4 regions of the Paenibacillus sp. FSL L8-0470 genome follow, and region 2 is predicted to be linked to each of the others. Evidence: riboswitches for the same ligand, from Rfam matches in the RefSeq annotation. Region 2 holds a riboswitch; each other region holds the start of a gene.

Region 1 (5,427 bases), 2.7 Mb from region 2:
TCTTCAACTCGTAATAATAAACGCTATCGCTGTGCAGGAAATACCACTTAGAATAGTCATTTTCAGTGTAAATAAAACTAGTCATAGGGCCTTCCGGATGCACAGTGGAATAATAAAATTGAACCCGGGGCAAACCTAACCCAAAGACTGCGCAGTGCGAATAGGAACATAACTCACGTTCTTCCTGACGAAAGGAGAAGGTAACTCATCCTGTAACACCCCGTTTACATTTAGTTTTAGGGGTTAGCAGCATTCGCTGTACCGCCGATTGAAAAGTTACACATTACAGTAAAAAACAAAAATATTGTTTTCTTCAAGTTAATCCATCCTTTACTTTTTTTATTTAGACTTGCTGATTTGGAAAAAGTTGCAGCATGAAGCAAAGCCGGAGCCTTAACCTTGGAATAGCCATCCATCCATCTGGCATTTCTTCTACCGTTGAGAGAAACTTTACAAAACCTGATTGAACCTTATAATGAGTAGTGAAGCGCCGCAAAGATCATACAGAACCTAATTGAACCTTATAGATAGGTGTGGGTTACGCTCACAATGTTTAAGCCGGGGGGGGGATCCCTTCGCCATCATCTCAAAAAACTAAATGCGGCGCGGTTTTCCGGATTTCCGGTGGACTGCGTCTTTCCTTTGTTGCAGAGAGGGGGCAGGATGTTATGCGATGCCTGACGATACGGCAGCCTTGGGCGACGCTCATTGCGCTTGGTGAAAAATCATTCGAGACCCGTTCCTGGAGAACGGCTTACCGGGGTGAAATCGCCATTCATGCCGGTTTGAAGATTGATAAGGCAATATGCCTACAGGAGCCTTTCCAATCGGTGCTCGCCCGTCACGGTCTTACAGCGGACAATTTGCCTGCCGGAGCGATTATAGCGACAGGTTCGCTGATAAACTGTTATGAAGTTACAGCTGGTATGGCTGAAGAAGGCTGGCCCTACGGCAGCGAATATATCTTTGGAGATTATAGGGAGGGACGGTTTGCCTGGGAACTGACGGGGGTCACTCCTCTGGAGGGGAACATTCCGGCCAAGGGCCGACTGGGCTTCTGGGAGTATCCTGTTCCGGCGGTCCGGTGAAATACAAGTATGAAAGGGATACCGCCCGGGTATCTTTTTAAATATAGGGCTTTGTGTATCTTTATCTCTGCCGGAGCCAATCAGGTTGTTCAGGAAGGAGCGTATGCATAGGAAATGGGCAGTCTTCTTATTGCGTGGCTTTGCATGTTATGTTTATTTCTTACGTTTAAGGATAAGGTAAGCCGGAGAATTCTATATCCCGTGGCGCTGGTAGTTATTTTCGGCACATTGGGCTATTGGAAGGTTTTAATGTAATTTATAGCAGGTACTTTATTCAGGTCTTGCCGACTCCCATGGCGAGGCCTGTTTTTATTCTTCAACGCTCCAAAGTCTATAGGCTTGCTTGAGGACCGGGTTTGATTTTGTACTGTTCCTCATAACTGTAGTAGCCGGAGATATCGAGTCCCAGGTATTTGCGCATATGGATAGCGGCCTGTGCAGCGATGACGTCATCCAGTAGCAGCATCCGTTCATGATATCCCCGGCATATAAATTTGGCCTCGATGCCGACCTGGAGCCGCTGCTGTTCATAGACTTTAACTCCGCGTTTCCTCATTTCGGCGCGCACATCCCTCAGATCGGCAGTAGCCGCATTCGCAGCAGTACGGAGAACATCCATGTATGGGGCGGGGGTCCGCAGTTGTGTCGACATAATGGCTGAATCCCGTTCAAAGGCTGATAAAATCAGCGGAAGCAATATATAGGATTTGACCAGTGTATTATCGTTACTCTCCGCTCTATGCATAAATTCAATCACCTCTAATAAGAACGTATATTCGTATTTTAACCGATTATTCGAAAATTAATCAATGGAATTTCTAAACAACTGAAACAATGTGACATAATTCACAAAATAATTATAAGAATTATTTTATATTAAAATTGAAATAATAAATATTGAAAAATAAAGCTCATTAAAAAGGAGAATTGTGATGAATTATGAGGGAAGTCTCCGCCGCGGGTTGTTGTTCGGGTTGTTTTTAAGTGTTCCACTATGGATGTCCATGATCGGCTGGGTTCAGCTGTTATAAAATATACAAATCCTAAGTCCGGCCGTTGCCCGCTGACTTATGTAAATTGACAATGACTAAAAACTGCTGCCAAGAGCTGGCGACAGTTTTTTTGCTGTTTCGACATGAGTTGAAAAATGGTTCGAATATACTAATTTTTAATATTGAAAATTTGTTTTATGTGATCGGTGAATACAACGAAACCCTTATGTGTTGCGGAATTGAGGACTTTTTCAGAGAATCTAGCAAAAAAAATAAGGAATAGATTGACAAACGGAGGGGTGAAGAGATAGACTGATTCTAGTCCGAAAGTAACAAAAGTCATAGACTACATAGAAAACAACTGTTACCAACTTCTCATGTATAATCGCAAACCGTTCGAAAGAGCGGGACGCAAAGTCAGGAATCTACAGCACTCTAAAGGTGCCACGATCGTCCGGCCGCCATGAAGCTAACCCTTCTTGGCGGTCTTTTTGTTGTTACGGGCTAATCTGTGCATTCATAGAATAGTTACATAGGAGGTACATATCATTGTTGAGGAAAAAATCATTAGCCTTGATTCTGACGGGGGTTTTAACCGTCGGCAATATGCTTCATCCGGGGATCAATGCAGAAGCGGCGGCAAGTATGCCGTACACCCCAACACCGGTGCTGGGAGTCGCCGGGAATTTCAACGCCTTTATCTTTGGAGATTTTGCACAAAGCAATGACCAGATCCACGGACGGCTCGCTGCTGCAGGGAACATTACTCTTCAGGGATATGGCGTATCCAAGGATGCTGTGGGCGGAGATGTGCTTATCGCCGGCAAAGACATCGACTTTTCAAATGGAACAGTTTATGGCACCTCTGTGTATGGAGGCAGTATGAAAAGTTCAGGAGCCGATCTTAAAGGAGGTAAGCGGCAGGATCATCCGATCGATTTTCAAGCTGAGGAGCAATTTTTGATTCAGCGTTCGAGTGAACTCGCTGCTCTGAAACAAACGCAGCCCTTTGTCAGAGATGGAGGGAAAATGACGATTAACGCTCCGGATTCCTTTAATGTCATTCATTTGACTGCTGCGGATTTGGCGGTTACCAACGGTCTCCAGTTCAATATTGCAGGAAACGCCACGGTAATTATCAATGTAAGCGGGAATAAGGTCGTCATTCCGGATTTTCAAATGTGGAACGGAAAATCTCATAATGTGTTGTTCAACTTCTACGAAGCTTCTTCTGTAGCTAATGGCAACACGACCATTGAAGGCTCCATGTTAGCGCCTCATGCCTTTGTGGCGTTCAGCCGTGCTGAGCTGCATGGTACTCTTATTGCAAAAGGATTCAGCGGTTATATTCAGATGCATCATCATACCTTTGAGGGAACGGTGCCGCCAGTCGGGCCGACACCGACACCAACGGCGACACCGACGGCGACGCCAACACCGACACCGACACCAACGGCGACACCGACGGCGACACCGACGGCGACGCCAACACCGACACCGACACCAACGGCGACACCGACGGCGACGCCAACACCGACACCGACACCGACGGCGACGCCAACGCCGGTACCAACGCCAACACCAACACCAACGGCGACACCGACACCAACGGCGACGCCAACACCGACGGCGACGCCGACACCAACGGCGACGCCAACACCGACGGCGACGCCAACACCGACACCAACGGCGACACCGACGCCAACGCCGACAGCAACACCGGTGCCGACACCAACGCCAACGCCGACACAGACGGCGACGCCAACGCCGGTACCAACGCCAACGCCGGTACCAACACCGACACCAACGGCGACACCGACGCCAACGCCGACAGCAACACCGGTGCCGACACCAACGCCAACGCCGGTACCAACGCCAACACCAACACCAACGGCGACACCGACACCAACGGCGACGCCAACACCGACGGCGATACCAACGCCGACACCGGTGCCAACACCGGTGCCAACACCAACACCAGCGCCGATATCGACGACGACGCCAACACCGGTGCCGACACCAACGCCAACACCGGTGCCAACACCAACACCAGCGCCGATACCGACGACGACGCCAACACCGACGCCGATACCGACGGCGACGCCAACGCCAACGCCGGTACCGACACCGACACCAACACCGACACCAACGGCAGACCCAACGCCAGCGCCGACAAGTGTAACGCCAACGGTAGACCCAACGCCAGCGCCGACAAGCGTAGCACCAACGGTAGACCCAACGCCAGCGCCGACAAGCGTAGCGCCAACGGTAGACCCAACGCCAGCGCCGACGAGTGTAGTACCAACGGTAGACCCGACGCCAGCGCCGACAAGCGTAGCGCCAACGGTAGACCCAACGCCAGCGCCGACAAGCGTAGCGCCAACGGTAGACCCAACGCCAGCGCCGACAAGCGTAGCGCCAACGGTAGACCCAACGCCAGCGCCGACGAGTGTAGCACCAACGGTAGACCCGACGCTAACGCCATCTCCGACACCAACGGTGATTGGTACGAATGACGATCAGGAGATTACGATTGATGAGGATCCGCTGCCTTTGGGCCCTGTGACCACACCTTCGTCTGTGCAGCCAACGCCGGAGACTACTCCAGTGACTGTCCCAGTACCTGCTTCGGTACCGGATGAAGAAGTTATTCTTGATGAAGAAATACCGCTGGGTCCTGTGGATCCAGCCGAGAGTCTGCCGCAGACGGGTGAAGCCAGCCCGGCACCTTATTATATTACCGGTCTCGCTATTGCCGGAGTAGGTCTGCTGCTGAGCAGAACGGCAAGAACCAGCAGACGAAAACGCTGAGGCTTTCATTGAATCACACTAAGGCCAATAGCAGTCTATAAGCTATGTTCTTAACATAATTCAGGCCGCTTTCGGGAAATCCCCGGAAGCGGCCTTTTTATACGGTGTTTACTACGTTTTAAGGGTTATTATACAACAATCGTTTAGATTTCAATCATCTGTTATACGTACATTTCTCGCAGGCAAGGCTACCATGTTATACTATGCAGAAATCATTGCGGAGCCCGCATGATGGTGACTGGAGTATCCTACAGCTACGAGAAGGAAAGGTGAGAATATTCATGTGGAGTGTAATTATACTGGCGATTATTATCGTCATTACCGGAGGATTAACCTATGCGGGTTTCTTTTTCTATGGAGTGGCGATCCATCGGGCACCTAAGGAGTTTTTGGCGACTTCACCTGCACTGAAGGTGGACCCACCGGTGGCCGGCGCATCCTGGGGAGAAGGGGCGGAGTGGATCGCCCGGCAGAGCTTCCGGAATGTCGACATGAGCTCAGAGGATGGACTGAAGCTGCGGGGTTATTATCTGCCG
Region 2 (5,427 bases):
GCTGCATGGCGGCTACTCCAACCTCAAGGTGTGGGATCTCCATGTGGAAAGACTGGCTCAAGCTTATCAGGTGATCCGGTATGATCAAAGAGGATATGGACAAAGCGAAGCTATCACCACTCCCTTCTCCTATTATCAGGATCTGAAATCCGTTCTGGATCATCTTGGGATTACCCGTGCCAGTGTTGTCGCCTCTTCCTTTGGAGGAAGTGCTGCGATTGACTTCGCTCTGGCCTATCCGGATCGTGTCAGCAAGCTAATCCTTGTTGCCCCTTCAGTTAACGGCGCCAAGTATCCCTTGCGGCTGTCCTGGGAGGGCATGAAGGATTTCCTGAGAGTCCGCCGGGTTGGAATCGGCAAGGCTGCAGAGCATTTTATGAAGAACAGCTTCTGGCACTACCTCGTTCCACAAGATCAGACGCTTCGCACCCAATTACAAGAGCTTTATGTCAGTAATGAAGTCTTTTATCAAGGTAAGCCTAATTTGCATCGTCCTTTAATGCCTCCGGCCTACAGTCGCTTAAATGAAATCAGTCATCCAACACTTGTTATGGAAGCCGGGCTGGATTTACCCTTCAATAAGCAGATCTGCAGTTACGTACATAAGAATATTCCAGCTTCAGAACTCGTCCAGCTGCGTCAATGCGGCCATTATCCGCATCTTGAGCAGCCTGCTGAATTTATAGAGTTGATTCTTGAATTCTTAAATAAAGACCATATAAGTTGAACTTTAGACTTACCGAGCCGGCATAGAACGCAACTGCGGTGAATGTTTGGACTTCCGGCCGCTGTTGTCTTCAGATTTCTTGATTTTAACCGCTATTGGCGGTAGAAATCCGAAGACAAAGGCGGACACTACCGTTCCTCCAGTTCCAAAATCCCCCTCCGCTGCTTTTGCCTCTAGGTAGTTCTTTAGTTCAACTTATATAGATGGCTCGCCCCGGCGAAAACACACAAAAAAGCCTGCGGCAAAGCGCAGGCTTTCGTTGTTTTTCTATCGCGTTCCATTACTGTAATAGTGATGTTAGAGTCTCCACAAGGTAGCACAACTCGTAATACCCGCGCCTACCGACCACATAAAGAACAAGTCGCCGGGGACCAGCGTACCGTCCTTAATCGCATGGTGAAGGGTGATAAATGGACTGCTTGTGCCTGTGTAGCCATAAATATCCCCAATGTAAGGGAATTTAACGAGCTCCTCGTCCAGCTTGCCCGCGATATCTTTAATGACGCTCAAGTTTAACTGACTAAGGATATAGTGCTTCACATCACTTTTAGTATAGCCATGTTCCTGAAGCAGCTGCTCAATATTGGATACCGCTGTCGGGAAAGCCACATTGACATTGTACTCCGGATGAAGATAGATTTTTTTCTCTTCAAGCGACAGATGTTCTCCGTACATTTGTGTCATGCCTCCGGCAGGGAACTGCATATCCTCCGCCTTCTGCGTATTGGTGTAGTACGCCGAATCTATCAGGCCGGAGTCCGTATCCTCCACTCTCTCCAGCAGAACCGCACAGGCTGCATCTCCGCACAGGCCCTTGGACGCCAGGTCACCTTCTTTGTAGAAACGGGCAATCTGCTCCGACCCTACAATGAGTGCGTATCTAACTCTGGGAGTGGATATCATGGATCGGGCTGCTTGGTCAGCAGCGACAACCATACCTACACAGTTGGCATTGCTGTCATAGATAATGCAGGAATCTTTACCCTCCAGCGCCTGATGCACAAATGCAGCATCTGTCGGAGCGCTGAAATCATGTGTTCCTGAGGAGAATACGATCATATCCAAATCGCTTCCGCTGAGCCCGCAGCTCTTCAATAGCCTTTTGGATGCTTCAATAGCCATATAAAGCGTGCTCTCTTCATAGTCCGCCGCGTAATAACGATTCTTACGGCCAAAGAACTCCCAAATGCCGATAAGCTTGTCCGCTGAAGATCCGGCCTGCAGAGCCAATTCCTCATTGCTGATCTTATAGGCAGGATGGTACACTTCGGTGCTTATTATTTTGACATTAGCCATGGTCGACCACCCTCTGCTTAGATTTAGGATATACGATTTAGGATTTAGGATTTAACGATTGCCCATGCCTCTTCCACCGTGTCCACAAAATGTCCTTTAAATCCGGCGCTTGGAGCTACTCTCTGTAATTGAGATTTGGCTACCACTTTCTTCGGATTCACCAGAACCGCATGTTTAAATCCGTTATACAGCACATAGCAGCGTTCCAGAACCGGCAATATCTCCGGCTTGAAGGGCGCCATATCATTGCAGTCAATAATCAGAGACATCTCGTGAATCGGCAAGGTCGGCATGGACGCCTCGAATATTTCCACTTCTTTTACCGTTTCAGCCAATTCGGCAAATCCATGCAAGCTGATGAAGATGGTGTTGAATTCCGGGTACATTTTAGTTTCTGCGATCATTTTTTAACGCACTCCTCTAGTTGTTTTTTTAATTTGTGATTGCGGGATTCATTGGAAATAGGTTGATACCCAAGATTTACCGCTTTACTGCTATCATCAAATTGCACTTTTTTTTGATAGTTTCTAAAAATTTATTTATGGTGTTCTGACTATTGTACGAAGCACAATATAGTCATTCGCGTCGCGTGAGATCAAAGTGTCTTTATTAAAATACACAAAATTGTCCGCACTGCGGTTTCGTTCCCCAAGCAAAAAGAGTTCCCCGTTTCGGAGGTTCACTCCGCGGGCTACCAGTTTATTGTTCATCATTTCCGAGAACACCGCATAATTGTCACCCACGATTAATAGATCATTCCGGTCGCCAATTACCCATTCACGTTTAAGCAATACTTTTACCGGGGCTCCGGCTTTACTGCGGTCCATCGTCATATAAATGAAGTAATTTTTGGTCTTGCCGGCAGTATCCACTTCTTTGGAGTCAATCATCCAGACAATATCTTTACCATTCGAAGCTACGAGGTTGAAGGATTCATTTTCTTTCAGCTTATAAATCTCAGTTGTTTTTGAACTTGGCAGATCATACAGATACAACGTGCCGGTGTCCCATTTGCTATAGATGAACTTGTCATCTACAAACTGGTAGACCTGATCAAAACCGAGATCATTAATGGTCTGGGTTTCCAGCGTCGTTTTGTTAGTGAAGTAAAAATATGAGCTACTGCTGTGTGCATAATATTTATCACCCACACCGAGTAATTCCGGATTATTCACTTCCAGCGGAAGCTCGCTTGTTTTTTTGGTTTTCAAATTGTACTGTACCAGCTTCTTCGGGTAGATATTAATTTGCTTAGTCACTTCAATTGTGGACTCATAATAATAAACACTGTCTCCCAGGAGCTGCAAGTTCGTTTTGAACGTGTTAGTTGAAGTGACCTTCTCCGTCGTCTTCTTCTTCCAGTTATGTAAGTACAGCTGATAAGCCCCTTTGCTATCCTTCTCCAGTGAAGCGATCGTGTCACCTGTGAACTTGTAGTTGTAGTCAAGCGGCATGTTATATGCAGTTTTGACATCCGTAAAAGTGTACTTCGCAGCTGCGTGGACCGGAGTGGCAATCAGGGGGCCTGCAGCCAAGACCGCAGCCAGAATAAACGTTAAGCCTGGCCTCAATTTGTGGCGAATCTTCAAAAACATGTTTTTTTATTCTCCTTTTGTTGTATTTAGACAACAAAAAACCAAACTACATGAGCGTCCCCGCTGTCATGCCGCTTTCGTGAGCGGTTTAGACCGGTGGCTTTGCGTCTTCCGCCTTTCGGCGGAGTTGCCTTTGTTCATCAGCTGGCGCTTCCGAATCACAAACATATTTTGGTATTTATTATCTATCTAAATTTATAATTCGACAATAGCAGTCATTATCCTCCTTTTTTCTCACATTCAAATATTGTTCGCTGTATCTGTTTGGCTACGATAGTGCATAGATCCGTTTGACCATAAAATCGAAAAAACGTTGATTCCAGTTCTCTGACAGCCGTTCTGTCAAGTCTGCAATTAACGCTGCAGCGAGGTCCACCAGCTTCTTCACACCTGAAGGTAATGCGTCCGGTCCAAGACCATTTAACGCTCCTGTTAACTCATCCAGTTGCTGTGGACTGAGTTTGTGATGCAGTCTCTTAATACCTAGCTGCGCTGTAGAAGGATCTACTACATGCCGCAGAACCGCCATTAGATCTGCCGCCAGATGACTGCCGAGCCGATGTGCCCAGAGCAAATCGCCGCGAAGATACGCGGTTTCAAATTCCAGAAGGCTGAAAGTGAAACCGGAAAGGATCCTCGTAATCTCCGCATCCGACATGGGGAAGCTCTCTGCTGCCTTGTAGTTGGCAAGATATCCCTCGGGATCATACAGGACAAGGATTTGCTCAGTTTGTTTCAGACTCTCCTCAGTCACTGTATAAAGATCGAAATGCAGACCGTCTTCAAATACGCCAACAATTTGCGGGCCTACGAAGTTAGCTTCCGACCACAATATCAGCGGTTTATAGCTCTCCATATGGGATATTCTGCGCGCTAAAAAATCTGTCAAGCCCTCGCTGTGGACCAAACAGTACAAATCAACATCCGAGTAAGCATCCTGCTCTCCTCTGGCATGTGCGCCTTTCAGAAATACCGCCCTGACTGCCGGATCACCCTTTACGGCCAGGCCTACCTGACGGATTGCTTCGTCTTGTTTCATTCTCTCTTCCCCCTGCAATGTGTAGTATGATCTGAACATAATCTTTCTTTTTTATTAAAAGTGAGAAATATTGTGGCGCTGGTGCGTCTTATATACAAATAAATCAATTGGAGGCACTGGATGAAGGCACAGGAAAACGACGAACAAATCATTGCCGAAGTGCTGCAGGGCAACCGGGAGGCCTTTGCGGTACTTGTAGACAAATACAAGTCAAGCTTGTATGGTCTGCTGCTCGGTATGGGCGCCAGTCACCAGGATGCACAGGATTTGGCCCAGGAAACATTTATTAAGGCATACCAGAAACTCCGCGGGCATCATAGCCAATCAAGCTTTGCGGCTTGGCTGTACGCCATTGCGATCAACCACTTCAGGTCACTGAAAAGGCGGAAATCCCCAGGCCTAACAAGCAGTAACTTACTGGAGGAGAAGGATCGCGGGCCAACCCCTGAAGAGCAGTATATGCGTAAGGAAGACGAGCTTGAAATGCACCGGAAATTGTCCAAGCTTCCAGAACGATACCGGATTGTACTGCTGCTTCGCTATACCAATGAATTATCCTATGAGGAAATCTCAGCGATAACGGGAATGCCTATGCATCAGGTCAAAAATTGTCTCCACCGCGCCCGTCAAAAGCTGAAGAAACAATGGTCGAAATCCAGGGAGGGTTCCAATGAAAAAATGGGCTTACACCAATCACAATGACTTGTCCGGCACTGATAACGATCTATTGACGGATTCACAATTGTATACAAGCTCTAATCTAGCTGATG
Region 3 (5,427 bases), 3.8 Mb from region 2:
CGGGAATCGTGAATGCCGCTCCGTTCAGCTTTTTTAATATTGTAAATGATGATCCGCCTATGGTCATGTTCTCCTGTGTCCGCAAAGCAGGCGGAGAAATGAAGCATACGCCGCGCAATATAGCGGCGAATAAGGAATTTGTGGTCCATATCGTCGATGAGGATAATATCGCTGCAGTCAACCATACCTCAATCAATGCACCCGGCGGAATCAGCGAACTTGAGCTGGCCGGGCTGACGGCGGTACCCGGACAAGCCGTCAAGGTCCCGCGCGTACAGGAATGTAAGATTGCGATGGAATGCCGGCTGGTGCAGCTTGTGGAGCTCGGACATTGCGATATGGTTATCGGCGAAGTGCTAGGCTTTCATGTAGAGGATGAGCTGGTTCATAACGGCCGAATTGATGTCGGCAAGCTGAAGCCGGTCAGCCGTCTGGCCGGCGCGTCTTATGCAGCAATTGGCCGGACGTTCGAGCTGGACAGACCTCAGTATGAATCTGTCACGGCCAATCCCAAAATAGAAGAATTATAAGTTCAATCTATATAGATCAGATATTTTAGGCAGAGGAAGGCTACTGCGCCTGATTTCTTAACCGCAGGCTTTGGGCAGTGAAGACAAGTTCTTCATCTGTCCCGCTGATCTTGGCGGTGTATTCTCCAATCGTAACTTCGCTGTTGCAGATTTTGCGGACTGTAATATTTTTGCCGGCGGTAAGCACTGATTTCTCGGAGGACTGCTTCCCTACAGTCTGTGCGCTGATGGAGCCTGCCGCCTCGACTGTGGAGTCCGTGCATTCCGCTTCGTTCATTACGAAACGGACATTGCCGGAAGAGAACAGCTGGCTGTGCAGAATACCCTCCTTATGAACATGGAGATCTCCGCCGGATTTAATAATGCTATGCTGTGACGAGGCGATGTCGATCCGTGTATTCTCCTCCTGCATCCCGGATATGGCGTCATGCAAATCCTTCAACAGCTTCAGAAAGGTGCTTAGTACAGCATCCGTGAAAAAATCGGTGAACTGCCCCGGGTGCAGGAATACCTCCAGCATATGTCTCAATTGCTTGGTGTCGATAGGATAATCGGGATTCATCCCGGCAATAACCTCCTGGAGATCACTGATCAGGCCGGGGAGATGGTCATATTTGCTTTCCAGCAGCAGCATAACGACCAGACCGTATTTTACGGTTTGCTGGCGTGATTGGACGGTATTCGCCAACTGCTGCGACGCTTTTCTCAGACTGGTCATTTCCTCCATCAAGAGAGCGGAGTACATGCAGAGGCGGTTATGTCTCGCTCCATAATGACCGGAGTACAATTGGCTGCTGACAACCTTGCCCTGGACAAAAATGCTTCCGGTAGCAGTGATTGTCGCATGTGTAACGTCGCCGTATATGTATACATTTCCCAAAGCCTCAAGGATGGTCTGGTTTCCGATATCATTGGTGGCGACCACATCACCCGGGAACATCATTTTGGCGGCTTCGGGGTCCATGTCCCCGGGAACAAGATATGTCTGGGGAAAATCAAAAACCTTGCGGTTCAGACCAGATCCCGTTAAGCGGGGCCTTCCCTGGCGGAGGGAGGCGATCCCGCCGTCCGCCAGCAGGGTTGTACATTCTTTAGTGACCAGCTGAATATCTTGCGGCGGCGGGGAGGGAATAATTCCGCCATACACGTCGATGCCGGGCACTCCCTCTTCTGCAGGCAGCTTACGGGCAATGACCTCTCCCTCCTGGACAAAGGGAACCCTTGGATGGTTCAGGGAATCTGCAGGATCGGCAGTCCGAATGAATTCATATTCCCTGTCCTCGGCAAATAACAGCTCCAGCCGGGCATTTTTGCCGGGAATAGGGGCTTTACCCTCTGCGATGCAGACCGGGAGATAGGTAGGGTTGTTCAGCTCTGCATAAAGAGCCGGAATATTGAGCTCGCGCATAATGGAGCTTTTCTTGAAGCCGGCGATAATCTGGTCCACCGTGAGGGTGGACAGCAGCAGGCCGCAATTTGGTTCCGCCCGGACCGTGACATCTGCTGCAGCCGGGGAGCTGGCGAGCTTCCAGGCGTACTTTTCTGCACGGTAGAGCGTGAAGTAGGCCTTCAGTCTATCTTCGGATACAGTGATCTGATACTGCGGCTTCTCGCAAATCTCCCAGGTGATACGGTCCGTGGGGGTTACCTCCGTAGGATCTGTCACCGTCTTCCGGTTAATATTCAACACCACAGGGTGAACGGAGGAAATGACAGCGGGTTTGCCGCCGGGCAGAGGAGGAGTAATAAATATTTGGTTGTTCTGTACGATAATACGTCCGTTCTTATCCTCATCTCCCTCACGGAGCGGCTTAACCTGCACTGAGGGCAGAGCCAGAAGATCGGGGTTACCGATTGGCGTTGTGGTATGAAATACATGCCCGAATTTTTTCTCGATGATATGCTGTGGCATTACTCTAACCTCGCTTCTTCGTATAATCAATGGTATCTGTACAGAAAAGAGCATCATGGACTATGATAGATTGTCTTCACCTACCGGTACCCAAGTCACATCTCAATTGGCAGCCTGGCGACCATGAATGGATAGTCTCACATTCTTAGGCCCATCGCTTTGCGTCCTGCCCTTTCGGGAAGTTTGCCTTTAAAAAAATAGATCAATGATATACATTCAGCATGAGGTCATTTAATCGACTCAAATCGACAGGGAATGTTCAATACTGGGTTGGTTGCCAATATAATTCTACAAACAAGCTTAATTCTAGTACTTTAGTATTAATTTTTCAACTTAATAATAATAAATCTCTCTGGTATCCCTTTAAAAGGGACGGCTTTGAGTCCAAGCGATATTACAAGCAAAAACGACCCTGCCTTCATCTCAAAGGACAGGGTCGTTTCTGCAAAAAAAGGACGCTCCCAAGCTTATAGCTTGTGGGAGAGCCCTCTTTTGACAAGATGTACGGCGCGCGCGCTTCCGGACCGGACGGAGGCTGGTGCCGGTATAACTGTAGCTGCATAATCGGCCCGTTCAATTTCCTCCAGCACCCGGTTCAGATGGGAGAAGACGGCTCCGAGATCGCGGACTGCTGTCAGCGAGCATTGACCCTGCAGCTCGGAGAACCAGGCAAACTGCAGATCCCGGGCGCGGCGCAGCGCTTCGGGGAGCGAACGGGTGCATTCGGCATCGGATAAAGTTTTGGTTCCATACAGGGCGATGCAGTCTGCGGTTGCCGTTACGACCTCTGTCATCCAGTCAGCTGCCGCATAATGTGCAGGCAGGAGGGAAATCTCCTCAGCGATCTCCTTGACGTAGCGGTGAACCTTCTGCAGATGCGAGGTTGCCTGTGTCAATGACCGCAATCCGCTGCGGCATTGATAATGGGATAACGTATAGTGCAGCTCTTTCTGCTGCTTGTCGCTCTTCGCCAGCAGTTGTCCGGAACGCACCAGCCTCTCCGGAGCCTGCTTAGAACTGCTGCTCTCTGCGGCGAGTCCGGTCAAGGCATCGGCCAGCAGCAGGGTCCCTTCCAGTGCCAGGCGTTTCACCTTGACGAACCCCCCGGGGGGGACGATAATCATATTTATTATTAAGGCAATCAGTACGCCGATTAAGGTCTCCGCGACTCTCCACACGATATAAGGGTCCTGATAAAAGGTCAATGCCAGCACGGAGGTCACACCGACCTGGGAAACGGCTTGAATGTTAATCCGGCAGGCGGTGGCCACACCGATGCCGATCAACAGCATCAGCAGAATAGACAGTGCCCCCACGTCGAAGAAATGGCCCACGAGCAGGCTGACAATTCCACCGAGCACAACGCCCATCAGACGGTAAATCCCTTTTTCCAGTGAAGCCTTGACGCTTCCTTGGGTGATAAGAATTGCGGCAAGCGGTGCAAAGTATAAATAACTGTCGCCATGCAAGCTGTGAACCGCAAGCCAGGAGAGTGAAGCAGCAATCGTAACGCGTATCATATATAGAGATAATCCGAATTTTTCAAGGCGGTCCTGCAACCCCTCGTTCATGTTAGTCATCTTCTTTCACATCAATAAGAGAACATTTTTAGGTTTTCAGCAATTTTCATTATAGCACTCAAAAACAACAATAACGGGGCATAGTTTTTACGAACTTGTTAAGTTTCTGCGCTGCATTTAACATTGTAAGCTATCGCATATATTGCATTAATCCTATATGCTATATATATTGAAGTGTGTCGAAGGAAGGGAGGAATTGTCGCTTATCAGCGCTGAGCATGCCACTTTAGATTGTTCCCTGCGAGAAGCGGGTAAAATAGGTTGTACTACATAAGGTAAGGGAGGTCGTTAGCCATAACTACCCTGGAAGACACTATTATTTCTTTTGACCAGGTTACCAAACAATACGACGATGAAGAAGCCGTGTTAAAAGGAGTCAGCTTCGAGATCGAACGCGGCAAATTCTATACACTGCTGGGACCCTCGGGCTGCGGAAAGACGACAATCCTGCGTCTGATCGCCGGGTTCGCTGAACCAACGGAAGGTTCCATTTATTTGAACGGCAAAATCATCAACCACATTCCCGCCAACGAACGGCAGGTCAATACGGTATTTCAGGACTATGCCTTGTTTCCGCACCTGAACGTATTTGAGAATGTGGCCTTTGGACTGCGGATCAAGAAGCTTAAGAAAGAGGTCATCACGCAAAAGGTGCAGGAGGCGCTGCGCTTCGTCAACCTTGTAGGCTACGATCAGCGGGCCATTAATGAAATGTCCGGCGGACAGAGGCAGCGTGTAGCGATTGCCCGGGCCATCGTCAATGAACCGCAGGTGCTGCTGCTCGATGAGCCTCTTTCGGCACTTGATCTGAAGCTGCGCACGGAAATGCAGTACATTCTGCGGGAAATGCAGCAGCGGCTGGGCATCACCTTTATCTTCGTTACCCATGACCAGGAGGAAGCGCTGGCCATGTCCGACTGGATTTTTGTCATGAACGGCGGACGTATTGAGCAGAGCGGAACGCCTAACGATATTTATGATGAGCCGATCAACCGCTTCGTGGCTGATTTCATCGGCGAGTCGAACATTGTGCCCGGTATGATGATTGAGGATTATATTGTTGAATTTAACGGCCACCGCTTTGAATGTGTGGATGCGGGGCTGAAGCCGAATGAAGCGGTGGAGATCGTGATCCGTCCGGAGGATCTGGAGATTGCTGCCGTTGAACAAGGCAAACTGCGCGTCCGCGTGGATTCTCAGCTGTTCCGCGGCGTGCATTACGAGATCAGCTGCTACGACGGGTCCGGCCACGAATGGCTGGTCCATTCCACGCGCAAGGCGGAGGTCGGCAGCGAGATCGGGCTGTATTTCGATCCGGAAGCGATTCATGTTATGCGTTTCGGGGAAACGGAGGAAGAATTCGACAGACGTCTGGAAGCTTACGGCGAGGTGGAGAGCCATGAAG
Region 4 (5,427 bases), 2.8 Mb from region 2:
CACTGTCATGCAGCACCAGATGGCGGTGCGCGAAGGTACCGCGCTGGGAATCCTGGCCGCTGAGACGAATCGGTGTGCCATCCTTCAGAATCGTAGCGAAGGCGAGTGCTTCTGCGAGTGCCCAGTCCACGCGTTCTCCATCATTCAAAGCGTCTTTGCGGCGCTGTAGAATCCGCTCCAGCTTCGGATAGACCTGGAAGCCGTCCGGAACCGACAGCAGCTCCCGGTTAATTTCCTGCAGGTTGTCAAGCGGAACCGCTGTAGGGCGCTGCGGTGTAGGTGCGCTGTCCAGGGCAACTGAGGTTTTGGCGTCTGCGTTCTTATGCTTGCCTTCCTTCATCTTATCAAAGGCTTGCTGCAGTACGCCTTCGGCTTCGGCATTCATTGCCGTAACGTCTTCTACCGTGATGACGCGCTCCTCCTGTAACCGTTCCGCGTACACTTTGTATACAGTAGGATGATTGCGCACTTTACCATAAACAATCGGCTGTGTCGTTTCCGGATCATCCATTTCATTATGTCCGTGGCGGCGGTAGCCGATCAAGTCGATCACGAAATCCTTCTTGAACAGATTGCGGTAGGCGCTGGCCAAACGGACGGCTGCAATGCAAGCCTCCGGATCATCGGCATTGACATGCACAATCGGAATTTCATAGCCCTTAGCCAGGTCACTGGCATAGTGGGTAGAACGGGAATCCTCACTTTCCGTCGTGAATCCGATCCGGTTATTGACGATAATATGCACCGTACCGCCGTTCTGATAACCTTTAAGCTTGCCGATATTAAGGGTTTCGGCCACGATGCCTTCACCCGGGAAGGCAGCATCGCCATGCATCAGCACAGCCATGGCTTTATTGGTGTTTAGCTTAGGCAGACCCGGAGTGCTGCGGTCTTCCTGGGCCGCACGCGTGAAGCCCTCGACCACCGGATTGACGAATTCCAAGTGGCTGGGATTGTTGGCCAGAGTGATCCGTGTACGGACGGTTTCGCCTTCACGGACAGCGCGGTCAGCGCCGAGATGATATTTCACATCGCCGGTCCAGCCGTAGTTAATGCCCATGGAGCCTTCGGAAGGGAACAGCTCCTTGTTCGGCGAATGATGGAATTCCGAGAAAATAATATCATAAGGTTTGCCCAGGATATGAGCCAGGACGTTAAGCCGTCCGCGATGCGCCATACCCATCAGGATATGCTCGGCACCGTCATGAGCGGCAGCACGCACGATTTCATCCAGCATCGGCACCAAGGCGTCATTGCCTTCCAGGCTAAAGCGTTTCTGGCCGACAAAGGTTTTATGAAGGAAAGTTTCGAACTGCTCTACCTGAATCAGCCTTTTCAGCAATTCTTTGCGCTCTGTGTTGTTTAGAGGCGCGGGAGAGCTGGTAGATTCCGCCTGGCTGTTCAGCCAGCGCAGCTCCTGCTCGTCACGCACATGCCCGAATTCATAGGCAATGGTCTGCGTGTAGGCCTGGCGCATCCGGTGAACGGCATCCCAGGCCGTATGAACGTCATTCGGGGCATTCTCCCAGATCAGCGAGGCGGGCATAGCCATTAAATCCTCGCGGGTCAGATCATAGGTTTCGTACTCCAAATATTTCGCCATCGGATTGTTTCCCCGGTCCAGCGGGTCGATATTGGCGGCCATATGGCCATGTATGCGGATATTGGCGATCAGCTTGGATGCCCTTACGGCCTTTCTAAGCCACTCAGTATCTCCTGAAACCACAGGCAGCGGTGCCTGTTCAGCATCGGGAGCCAATGGAGGGGGGCCGGAACGGGTGAAAAGATCGCGGTAATTATGCTCTACTAAAGTTGGATCTTTTACAAATTGCTCATATTTCTCTTGGATGTAACCCAAATTGGGTCCGTAATACTTGCTCCACACAGTTTCGTTATAGGGATCTTTGGCTGCCATGAATACATCCTCCTAACGGATGAACTCCACGCGCGCCAAAATTTCGCCGGCGCCCTTGTGGAGCTTCGATGTTTGCGGTTTCATTCCTCATCTTATTGTGCAACTTTCAAGCCGGGTAATCAATTCATACTTTGGTTGAATCCGTTCGCAAAACGGTATGATTCAGTGCCTAATTCATACAGAACTATTATAAGTTTGGTTTCTTAACTATATGAAAATAATGCGGCGGTGTGATTGAAATGAATGAAATAAAAATGTTGTTTTCAGTTTTCATATATACATACATAGATAAAGAGGCTTGTTCTACAATTTTTTGGGATTATCGAGTAATTCGTACAAGCAGTTGGCAAAATAATCAATTATTTTCCGTTTCCATTTATACAATATTCCCATAAATCGACACACTTTTCGTGTAAGATATTGTATAATGTTATTGCGGATAACGGTTTCATGAATTTCTAGCCAGATCCTTTCATGTAAAGGATCCAGTAAAGGGTAAACCTGCCGAAAGACAGGGGCACAAAGTCTCGGGTCTAATGTAGAAATACTACGACGGCCGGACTGCCTGGGGACGCGTAATCTTAGGAGGAGATTTCTTGGATAAGTCCAACCAGGGGAACAACGGAGAACTGCAGACAGTTGATCTGGATTTAGAATGGGTCTATTTGCTGATGTCGGCTAAGCAGGCTGGCATCCAAGCGGATGAAATCCGCCAATTTTTTAATGAGAAGACTTTGCAGGCAATGTAGCGGTTGGTTGTTAATAGCTTTGTACATACAGAAAGGGCACAGCGGATCTCTCCGCTGTGCCCTTTCTGTATGACCGGCAGGAGAGGGAACCTGCATGAATCAGGAATCCTTCTGCTCCAGCCGCCATTTTTGATAGTCCAAGAACTCTTTGAATTCCCGCTTGCTTATACCCGAAGCCATAGCTTCCAGTACGAGCCGGGACCATTCTCCATCCAGAGGTGACTCTTGTACACCGGAAGGCTCTCCGTAAAGAAGCGCATGAATGGACACCTGAAGTGCGTCAGCGATTTTTTCAATAAATTGAATAGAGGGGTTGGATTGTATATTTCTTTCCACATTGCTTAAGTATGATTTCGCCACATCAGCCTTATCCGCAAGCTCCGAAAGAGACAAGCCTTTTTCCAGACGGAGATGGTGGATACGACTTCCCATATTATCTGGCACGATAAAAACGTCCCTCCGTACTTTTTGTTACAGTATATCAAATAACCGTAAGACGGACAAAGCACTATAGAATCAGTTCCGGTATGAATGATCCCCCTTTTATGTCGTTTCCACTCCACATCCCCATTATTTTTGTTTCCTCTGCGGTATCATTTAGATTTTTCATGCAAAAAACGTTCGTTAAAAAGTACGATAAACTGAGGAAAATGAAGCTTAAAGCAGGAAGTTAACTATAAATTGTTCTTTATTGAGAATATTGCAACAAAATGCGATTTTTGATTTGTAGGAGTAATGGCATATACTTACGTCATAGTTCTTTATAACGAACGAATAACGTTCGTCATAAAGGCTGGATGTTAATAGATTACCTTGTTTGCAGGAAATTGCAAGCAGCTAAAGGAGAGGCTCCTGTGAGGCTTTCACGTTCTTCCCGGAATAGAAACATCCGTCGGTATACGCTTCCCCAAATTGCAGGGATCGTAGTGATTTCGGCTTATGGCATCGGCCAAATTACAACGCCCACGTATGCATTGCTGACTGACGTCGCAGCAACCGAATCCTCCAATATCACCACAGCATTTGTGTTTCCAAGTACGGTCGATCACATTGCCAACCAAGCCAGCGAGGCGATGAAGCTTGCTGCCTGGCAGCGTGAAGCGGCGAGAGAGGCGTTAGCGGAGATAACGGACAAGAATACGGACTCGGAGACCGCAGAGGGACGTATTGGAGGTATTCAAGAGGCTGCTGCACAAACGCGTGAGGCTGCGGCCGGCGCGGCTGCCCTTTTAGCTGAGCTTCAAGGCTATCTAACACGCTCACAACTAGAGCTGGAGCAGCAAGTCAATGAAGTGAACCAGAGACTTTCTCCATATGAGGTCGATTTTAATCAATTAACAACCGCACAAAATAATGCTATCCCGGTATTCGAACAATTGCTCAGCCAAGCCAATCTGACGCTGCGCGAATTTCAGGAGATGGTTAGAAAGTTAAGCTCCATCAGAAGAGTGGACGCTTATGTGCAGGCAGCCTATCATCAGGCATCGACCGCGGCCGAACAGGCCAGGAGTTATGCGGACGAAACCTCGCTGATGCATACGGAGGCCGCTGACGTGATCCAAGGACTGAAAGAGGCTGAGAAGAAGGCGAAGCTCGAAGCGGAAGAAAAGGCGAAGCTCGAAGCTGGGAAAAAGGCGAAGCTTGAAGCCGAGGAAAAAGCGAAGCTCGAGGCTGAGAAGAAGGCGAAGCTTGAAGCCGAGGAGAAAGCAAAACTCGAGTCTGAGAAGAAGGCGAAGCTCGAAGCCGAGGAGAAAGCGAAACTCGAGGCTGAGGAGAAAGCGAAGCTCGAAGCCGAGGAGAAGGCAAAGCCTGATAAGGCTGCTGAGCCGGAAGCCCCTGTCCCGGACGCGAATCCTGACAGCATAACGGTAAAAACAGGCGAAAAGCAAGACGTATTCTAACCAAGGCGGTGCTCTCCAGTGATACTTAAATGGACTCGTAACCTATTGATGTATGCGTTAATTCTTATTTTTCTACTTACGCTGGTATCTGCAATCACTAGCCGGATGAATGGCGGAACGCCCAAGATTCTGGGCAAGGAGATTCTAACGGTGCTCTCAGGCTCCATGGAGCCTGGAATCCAGACGGGGGCTGTCATTGCCGTCAAACCGGTGAGTGAACAGAGTCAGGGATCTTTTAAACCAGGAGATGTAATCACTTACAAAGCTCTGGATGGATCAAACAGCCTGATTACCCACCGCATTGTCAGCGTGCTCGGCTCGGGAGAAAACACCCAGTATATCACCAAAGGCGACAATAACGATGCGCAGGATGCAGATCCTATTCCTTCGAGTAATGTTGTTGCACAGTACGCGGACTTTACCGTTCCGTTTCTGGGATATTTCATGAACTGGGTAAAATCGACCGCCGGGATTATTGTCGTAATGGTTATTCCGGGGATTTTTCTGGTCATCTCGTCCCTTATTACAATCTTCAAATCGATCATGCGCATAGAGGATCCTGCAGAGGTGCAGCTTGCGCCCGGAGAATCCCCGCCTGTTACGAACGGTTGATGCTTCTCCTAACGTGGTTAGGGAAGATTCAATAAATAATTCATAACATACTCCATTCATGGAGATCCAGGAGGAGACAAATAACAATGGCAAATCTCAAAAAAACGATGGCAATGGCAATGGCGACTACAGCACTGGGGGCAACATTAATTGCCGGGGGATCCTTCGCTATCTTTACGAGCTCCGCACAAAATATAGGCAATACGTTTGCTGCTGGCACGCTCAAGATTGAACTGGATAAGAAGGATGA

What was found. A riboswitch is a leader RNA that binds a small molecule or an ion and turns the genes downstream of it on or off. The one in region 2 is predicted to bind cyclic di-GMP.
Region 1: it holds a riboswitch for cyclic di-GMP, as region 2 does, so the genes downstream of both, NST99_RS02345 (collagen-binding domain-containing protein) here and NST99_RS14600 (hypothetical protein) in region 2, are expected to answer to the same signal.
Region 3: it holds a riboswitch for cyclic di-GMP, as region 2 does, so the genes downstream of both, NST99_RS31835 (FapA family protein) here and NST99_RS14600 (hypothetical protein) in region 2, are expected to answer to the same signal.
Region 4: it holds a riboswitch for cyclic di-GMP, as region 2 does, so the genes downstream of both, NST99_RS01895 (anti-repressor SinI family protein) here and NST99_RS14600 (hypothetical protein) in region 2, are expected to answer to the same signal.

Annotation. Positions count from the first base shown of each region.
Region 1 covers NZ_JBBOZM010000001.1:506,479-511,905, forward strand. Annotated here, with positions in the region: gene NST99_RS02335 (ASCH domain-containing protein) at 669-1,088, shown strand; gene NST99_RS02340 (hypothetical protein) at 1,420-1,833, opposite strand; cyclic di-GMP riboswitch class I at 2,457-2,546, shown strand; gene NST99_RS02345 (collagen-binding domain-containing protein) at 2,630-4,891, shown strand; gene NST99_RS02350 (alpha/beta hydrolase) at 5,173-5,427, shown strand, end outside.
Region 2 covers NZ_JBBOZM010000001.1:3,230,209-3,235,635, reverse strand. Annotated here, with positions in the region: gene NST99_RS14615 (alpha/beta fold hydrolase) at 1-727, shown strand, start outside; gene NST99_RS14610 (ketoacyl-ACP synthase III) at 1,025-2,023, opposite strand; gene NST99_RS14605 (hypothetical protein) at 2,068-2,427, opposite strand; gene NST99_RS14600 (hypothetical protein) at 2,563-3,618, opposite strand; cyclic di-GMP riboswitch class I at 3,669-3,760, opposite strand; gene NST99_RS14595 (nucleotidyltransferase domain-containing protein) at 3,887-4,657, opposite strand; gene NST99_RS14590 (RNA polymerase sigma factor) at 4,778-5,359, shown strand; gene NST99_RS14585 (DUF4179 domain-containing protein) at 5,328-5,427, shown strand, end outside.
Region 3 covers NZ_JBBOZM010000001.1:6,984,173-6,989,599, reverse strand. Annotated here, with positions in the region: gene NST99_RS31840 (flavin reductase family protein) at 1-530, shown strand, start outside; gene NST99_RS31835 (FapA family protein) at 571-2,442, opposite strand; cyclic di-GMP riboswitch class I at 2,548-2,640, opposite strand; gene NST99_RS31830 (FUSC family protein) at 2,910-4,013, opposite strand; gene NST99_RS31825 (ABC transporter ATP-binding protein) at 4,326-5,427, shown strand, end outside; gene NST99_RS31820 (ABC transporter permease) at 5,422-5,427, shown strand, end outside.
Region 4 covers NZ_JBBOZM010000001.1:404,046-409,472, forward strand. Annotated here, with positions in the region: gene NST99_RS01890 (2-oxoglutarate dehydrogenase E1 component) at 1-1,915, opposite strand, end outside; cyclic di-GMP riboswitch class I at 2,400-2,484, shown strand; gene NST99_RS01895 (anti-repressor SinI family protein) at 2,512-2,664, shown strand; gene NST99_RS01900 (helix-turn-helix domain-containing protein) at 2,764-3,096, opposite strand; gene NST99_RS01905 (hypothetical protein) at 3,519-4,565, shown strand; gene sipW (signal peptidase I SipW) at 4,584-5,177, shown strand; gene NST99_RS01915 (TasA family protein) at 5,264-5,427, shown strand, end outside.